DNA from 2 places in the Streptomyces sp. NPDC022552 genome. Region 1 is predicted to be linked to the other one. Evidence: riboswitches for the same ligand, from Rfam matches in the RefSeq annotation. Region 1 holds a riboswitch; the other holds the start of a gene.
What was found. A riboswitch is a leader RNA that binds a small molecule or an ion and turns the genes downstream of it on or off. The one in region 1 is predicted to bind S-adenosylmethionine.
Positions count from the first base shown of each region.

Region 2: it holds a riboswitch for S-adenosylmethionine, as region 1 does, so the genes downstream of both, thrC (threonine synthase) here and ACZ3OF_RS07690 (aminotransferase class V-fold PLP-dependent enzyme) in region 1, are expected to answer to the same signal.

Region 1 is NZ_JBVHGJ010000002.1:613,597-616,994, reverse strand. It holds gene ACZ3OF_RS07690 (aminotransferase class V-fold PLP-dependent enzyme) at 1-1,366, opposite strand, end outside; SAM riboswitch class IV at 1,556-1,672, opposite strand; gene trpD (anthranilate phosphoribosyltransferase) at 1,750-2,814, opposite strand; gene qcrB (cytochrome bc1 complex cytochrome b subunit) at 2,935-3,398, opposite strand, start outside.
Region 2 is NZ_JBVHGJ010000022.1:50,617-54,014, forward strand. It holds gene ACZ3OF_RS34875 (MoaD/ThiS family protein) at 252-530, opposite strand; gene thrC (threonine synthase) at 648-1,940, opposite strand; SAM riboswitch class I at 1,958-2,111, opposite strand; gene ACZ3OF_RS34885 (glucosyl-3-phosphoglycerate synthase) at 2,245-3,186, shown strand; gene ACZ3OF_RS34890 (DUF7927 domain-containing protein) at 3,243-3,398, shown strand, end outside.

The DNA.
Region 1 (3,398 bases):
GCGCGCCGTCCCGGACGAGCTCCTTCACGGCGCGTACGAAACGCTCCACGTGCTCGTCGGGCGTACCGGCGCCGAAGCTGACGCGGATGGCGTTGAGCGACTTCTCGCCCGGCGCGGCCTCGGGGGCCCCGCACTCGCCCTGGGTCTGCGGGTCGCTGCCGAGCAGGGTGCGGACCAGCGGGTGGGCGCAGAAGAGGCCGTCACGGACGCCGATGCCGTACTCGGCGGAGAGCGCGGCGGCGAAGTGTGAGCTGTTCCAGCCCTCCACGACGAACGAGATGACACCGACGCGCGGGGCGTCGTCGCCGAAGAGCGAGAGGACCCTGACCTCGGGCACCTCGGCGAAGCCCTCCCGGACGGTGGCGATCAGGTGCTGCTCACGGGCGACGAGGCCGTCGAACCCGGCCTCGGTGAGCGCCTTGCAGGCGGAGGCGATGGAGTAGACGCCGATGACGTTCGGCGAACCGGCCTCGTGGCGGGCGGCGGTGGTGTGCCATTCGACGTCCACTCCGCCGTCGCCGCGGCGGGCGACCTTCTTGGACGCGCCGCCGCCGGCGAGGTACGGCTCGGCGTCCTGGAGCCAGTCGGCGCGGCCGGCGAGGACGCCGGAGCCGAAGGGGGCGTACAGCTTGTGCCCGGAGAAGGCGACCCAGTCCACGTCCAACTCCCGTACGGAGACGGGGTGGTGGGGCGCGAGCTGGGCGGCGTCGAGGACGATCCGGGCGCCGTGGGCGTGTGCGGCGGCGGCCAGCTCCTTCACCGGCCACAGCTCGCCGGTGACGTTGGACGCGCCGGTGACGCAGACGAGCGCGGGGCCGTAAGGGTCGCGGTCGGCGAGGGCGCGCTCCAGGGTCTCGACGGCCTGGGCGGGCGTGCGCGGGGCGTTGAGGTACGTGACCCGGGCGTCCTTCCACGGCAGGAGCGAGGCGTGGTGCTCGGTCTCGAAGACGAAGACCTCGCAGCCGGCGGGGAGCGTGGCGGCGAGCAGGTTGAGCGAGTCGGTGGTGGAACGGGTGAAGACGACCTGGTCGCCGTGGCGACAGTCGAGGAACTCGGCGACGGTGACGCGGCTGCTCTCGAAGAGGTCGGTGGAGAGCTGCGAGAGGTACCCGGCGCCCCGGTGGACGCTGCCGTAGTACGGAGCGTACGCGGCGACGTCGTCCCAGACCCGCTGGAGGGCCGGCGCGCTGGCGGCGTAGTCGAGCGCGGCGTAGGTGACCTCGCCCCCGGTCACGAGCGGAACGGTGACGTCCCGCCCGAGGACGGGGAGCGGGGCGGCGCAGCAGGGATCGCCGGCCTCGGAGCCGGTGGCGACTGTGGAGGCGGCGACGGTCGTGGTGGCGGCGGCGTTCGGGTACGCGGACATGGCGGTATCTCCTGGGCAGGAATGGCAGCGAAGGGCCCGCGGGGCAGCGCGAAGAAGGGTGCCTCACACGGGTGTTGCCTCGACACACGGTGTTCGTGCGGAGGGTGGGGAAACGGGGCCGAAGGCCCTAGCGCATTCGCTTGCTCACGAGACTGCTCCCTTGAGGACCAGGACCCCAGGGTGTGCAGGGGTCCGCGCTTGCCGCGGACCTTGCTGTCCACGGCCTGGTCTTCACCCGGGGCACCCCGCCACGGACGGAGGGTTGCCGGACAGCCAGCCGGGGCTTCATGGCTGTCACTCATGACCTGGCACTGAACGTATGCCACGTGATCGCCGGCGCGCAACCCCGTTCCGGATGGCGGAACGGGGTGCGCGCGGCGCCGCTACTTGTTGCTGGCCGCGACCCAGCGCTCCAGCGCCTGCCGCGCCGCGCCCGAGTCGATCGACTCGGCCGCCTTCGCGATTCCCTCGCGCAGCTGCTCCACCAGGGTGCCCGCGCCCGGCTCCAGAGCCGTCAGCGCCGCCGCCGAGTTCAGCAGCACCGCGTCCCGTACCGGACCGGTCTCGCCCGCCAGCAGCCGGCGCGCGACATCCGCGTTGTACGAGGCGTCGGCGCCGCGGAGCGCCTCCACGGGTACGAGCTCGATGCCGACGTCCCGCGGGTCGAAGGCCTCCTCGCGCACCGCACCGTCCCGTACGACCCACACCCGTGAGGTGGCCGTGGTCGTCAGCTCGTCCAGGCCGTCGTCGCCGCGGAAGACCAGCGCCGAGGAGCCGCGCTCGGCGAGCACTCCGGCCATGATCGGGGCCATCCGGGCGTCGGCCACACCGGTCGCCTGCGCCTTGACGCGAGCGGGGTTGGTGAGCGGACCGAGGAAGTTGAAGGTGGTGCGGATGCCGAGTTCCTTGCGGGCCGCGGCCACATGGCGCAGCGCCGGGTGGAACTTCACCGCGAAGCAGAAGGTGATCCCGGCCTCCTCCGCGACCTCGACGACCCGCTGCGGGGTGAGCTGCAGATTGACGCCGAGCTTCTCCAGGACGTCGGAGGCGCCGCTCGCGCTGGAGGCGGCTCGGTTGCCGTGCTTGACGACCTTCGCGCCGGTACCGGCCACGACGATCGCCGACATCGTGGAGATGTTGACCGTCTTGGCGCCGTCGCCTCCGGTGCCGACGATGTCCACGGAGGGGCCGGGGACCTCGATCACGTTGGCGTGCTCGTACATCGTCCGCACGAGGCCGGAGATCTCCTCGACGGTCTCGCCCTTGGCGCGCAGGGCCACGGCGAAGCCGGCGATCTGGGCGTCGGTGGCCTCACCACGGAGGATGCGGTCCATCGCCCAGGCGGTGTCCTCGGCGCTCTGGTCGCGACCGGTCAGCAGTCCGTCCAGGACGGTGGGCCAGGAGCGGCCCGCCGACATAGGTCCTCCAGCGGGGGTCGCAGCGCTCATGGCAGCTCCTGGTCAGTGCGTGACGGTGACGACTCCACCCTATCGAGCAACGGGGACGGCAAAGAGCCCCGTCCATCGAATGGACGGGGCTCCCGCTGTGGCGACCTCTAGGTCAGGTGATCAGTGGTGGCCGTGGCCGCTGGTGATCTCCTTGTACTCCTCGGCGGTCGGTTTGGCGATCTGGCTGTCCTCGCCGTAGTAGCTCTTGCTGAGCCTGACGCGGAGCTTCTCCATACGGCCGACCTTGCGCTCGACGCCGTTCTCGTCGACCAGCGGGCCGATCTCGGCCGGCTGGTTCTGCTCGTGCGCCGTGAGCCTGTGCAGCTCGCCCTGGCTGAGCGGCTGGTGGACCTCGACGAACTCACCGTGCGGCAGGCGCTTGATGATGCCGGACTCGCGTCCGTGCAGCACCTTGTCCTTGTCGCGGCGCTGCAGGCCGAGACAGATCCGCTTGGTGACGACGAACGCGATGACCGGTCCGAGGAAGAAGAAGATCCGGACGAACCAGGTGATCGAGTTGATCGACAGGTGGAAGTGGGTGGCCCAGAGGTCGTTTCCACCACCGACGAGCATGATCATGTACG
Region 2 (3,398 bases), on a different contig from region 1:
TTCAGGAGAATTCACTGAATTCCGGGGCAAGTCGGGCCCGGCAAAGTGCGCAGAAGGTACACAACACTCGAACACTTTGGCTGCTTCTTGTCGGGCGCGGACGCATTCTCATATGCGTCTGGCACAAGCAGCGAGGGGAGGCCGGGGGGACTTCCCCAACTCTACCGCGCTCAACCATGCAGAATTGCCCCCTCCGCTTCTCTCGCGGAGGGGGCAATTCGGTTACGCCGGGTAACAGGGCGGCGGAAGGCTCAGCAACCGCCGGCCACCGCGGGGATGATCGAGACGCCCGCGCCGTCCGGCGTCGCCGTCTCCAGGCCCTGCTCGAAGCGGACGTCGTCGTCGTTGACGTACACGTTCACGAAGCGGCGCAGCTTGCCCTGGTCGTCCAGGACGCGGGCCGCGATGCCCGTGTGGTTCTTCTCCAGGTCGGCGATGACCTCGGACAGGGTCGCGCCCTCGGCGGCGACCTCGGCCTGGCCGCCGGTGTAGGTGCGGAGGATGGTGGGGATGCGGACCTTCACGCTCATGGGCTGATCACCTTCGGTGGCTACGGGGCGGGTGCGGGGCGGGCGGGGACGGGGAGCGGGGCGGCGGCCGGAGCGGCCGGAGCACCGGCCGCCCCCGCACCCCGGCGGTCGCGGGCGTCAGCCCGCCAGGCCTGCTTCGCGGAACGCGTCCAGGCTCGGGCGGATCGTCGCGGTCGCCTGCGAGGTATCGGCCACCGCGTCCAGCGTCTTGAGGCCGTCACCCGTGTTGAGCACGACCGTGGTGAGGGCCGGGTCGATGAGGCCGGCCTCGACCAGCTTCTTCGTCACGCCGACCGTCACACCGCCCGCCGTCTCGGCGAAGATGCCCTCCGTGCGGGCCAGGATCTTGATCGCCTCGACGACCTGCTCGTCGTCGACGTCCTCCACCGCGCCACCCGTGCGGCGCGCGATGTCGAGGACGTACGGGCCGTCGGCCGGGTTGCCGATGGCGAGCGACTTGGCGATGGTGTTCGGCTTCTGGGGCCGTACGACGTCGTGACCGGCCTTGAAGGCCGCCGACACCGGCGAGCAGCCCTCGGCCTGCGCACCGAAGATCTTGTACGGCTTGTCCTCGACCAGGCCCAGCTTGATGAGCTCCTGCAGGCCCTTGTCGATCTTGGTGAGCTGCGAGCCGGAGGCGATCGGGATGACCAGCTGATCCGGGATCACCCAGCCGAGCTGCTCGCAGATCTCGTACGCGAGCGTCTTGGAGCCCTCGCCGTAGTACGGCCGCAGGTTGACGTTGACGAAGCCCCAGCCCTCGCCCAGCGGGTCGCCGATGAGCTCCGAGCAGAAGCGGTTGACGTCGTCGTAGTTGCCCTCGATGCCGACGAGCTCACCGCCGTAGACGGCGGCCATGACGACCTTGCCCTGCTCCAGGTCGTGCGGGATGAACACGCAGGAGCGGAAGCCGGCGCGGGCGGCGGCGGCGCCGACGGCGCCGGCCAGGTTGCCGGTGGAGGAGCAGGACAGGGTGGTGAAGCCGAAGGCGCGGGCGGCCTCCAGGGCCTGGGCGACGACACGGTCCTTGAAGGAGTGCGTCGGGTTGCCGGAGTCGTCCTTGACGAAGAGCTTGCCGGGCTCGACACCGAGCTCGCGGGCGAGGTTGTCGGCCTGGACGAGCTTGGTCCAGCCGGGGTTCAGGTTCGGCTTCTCGGCGACGTCCGCCGGGACGGGCAGCAGCGGGGCGTAGCGCCAGATGTTGGCGGGGCCGGCCTCGATCTGCTTGCGCAGCGCCTCGGGGTCACCGGTGGGGAGGTCGTACGCGACTTCGAGCGGGCCGAAACAGAGCTCGCAGGCGAAGATCGGGCCGAGCGGGAAGACTTCACCGCATTCCCGGCACGAAAGGCCGGAAGCGGGACCGAGATCGACGGTCCGGGAGGTTTCGGTGGAAACAGTCTGTACAGCCATGGAGGCGAGGCCCTTTCTCCTCATCTTTCCCATGACGAATGTCGTCATGAGACGGATTTGGCACCTTCCCTAGCCGGGAGCCTCGCTGGCGCGTTGTGTACGCGGACGAGACCGACTGGAGGGTTGCCGGGGCTTCAACGGGCCGTTTCCCTCTGCCCCTCTGGATGAGCGGTATTCGATTGTGTGAAGCGGTTGTGAGACGCGGGTGGGACCCCGACATGCATCGGGCATCCGCGTTGTTCAAGACTGTAACCGAAGGCCCGGAGGGTTGAACCTGCCGTCCGAACCGCGAGATGGAGATCACGTGCTGGAGGAAGTGGAGCGCTGGCTGGGCCGGCGGTCCTGGTCCGTGGCGGACCGTTCGCTCGACCGCATCCTGGCGGCGAAGCACGGGACGACGGTCAGCGTCGTCCTGCCCGCGCTCGACGAGGAGGCGACGGTCGGCGACATCGTCTCCGTGATCCGCCGGGAGCTGATGACCGAGGCCGTCCCGCTCGTGGACGAGCTCGTGGTGATCGACTCCGGTTCCACCGACCGTACGGCGGAGGTCGCGGCGGCGGCCGGGGCGCGTGTCGTGGCGCGCGACGCGATCCTCCCCCGGATACCGGCCGTGCCCGGCAAGGGCGAGGTGCTGTGGCGGTCACTGATGGTGACGCGCGGCGACATCGTCTGTTTCGTCGACGCGGACCTGCGGGACTTCTCCGCCGACTTCGTCACCGGGATCGTCGGCCCGCTGCTCACCGACCCCGACGTCGACTTCGTGAAGGCGATGTACGACCGTCCGCTGGGCGACGCTCCAGGTCAGGGCGGCCGGGTGACCGAGCTGGTGGCACGGCCGCTGCTCAATCTGCACTGGCCGCAGCTGGCCGGCTTCGTGCAGCCGCTCGGCGGCGAGTACGCGGCGCGACGCTCGCTGCTCGAACGGCTGCCGTTCCCCGTCGGTTACGGAGTGGAGCTGGGCCTGCTCGTGGACGCGCTCCACACGGTGGGTCTGGACGCCCTGGCCCAGGTCGACGTCGGGGTCCGCAAGCACCGGCACCAGGACGGCCGGGCGCTCGGACGGATGGCGGCGGCGATCTACCGGACGGCGCAGCTGCGCCTCTCCCGCGGGCATCTCGTGCGGCCCCGGCTGACGCAGTTCGAGCGGGACGACACCGGTTTCACCCCGCGGACGTACGCCGTGGACACCGAGGAACGGCCGCCGATGATCGACATCACGGAGTACACGCACCGCCGCGTGGCGTAACCCCGAATGATGATGCTTTTTGCATACATTTCGGTTTTATGCCGTTCACCCATCGAATGACCACGCTGCTGGCGGCGCTCGGCCTCGCCGCCGGCTCACTCGGTTCGCTCGGCTCGCTCACCCTCGCCGCGGCCGGTCCGGCCGTGGCGGATGTGGTGGAGCCCTTCGGCAAGCGCTACGAAGCGTCGCTCCACGGCGACTTCACGACCATC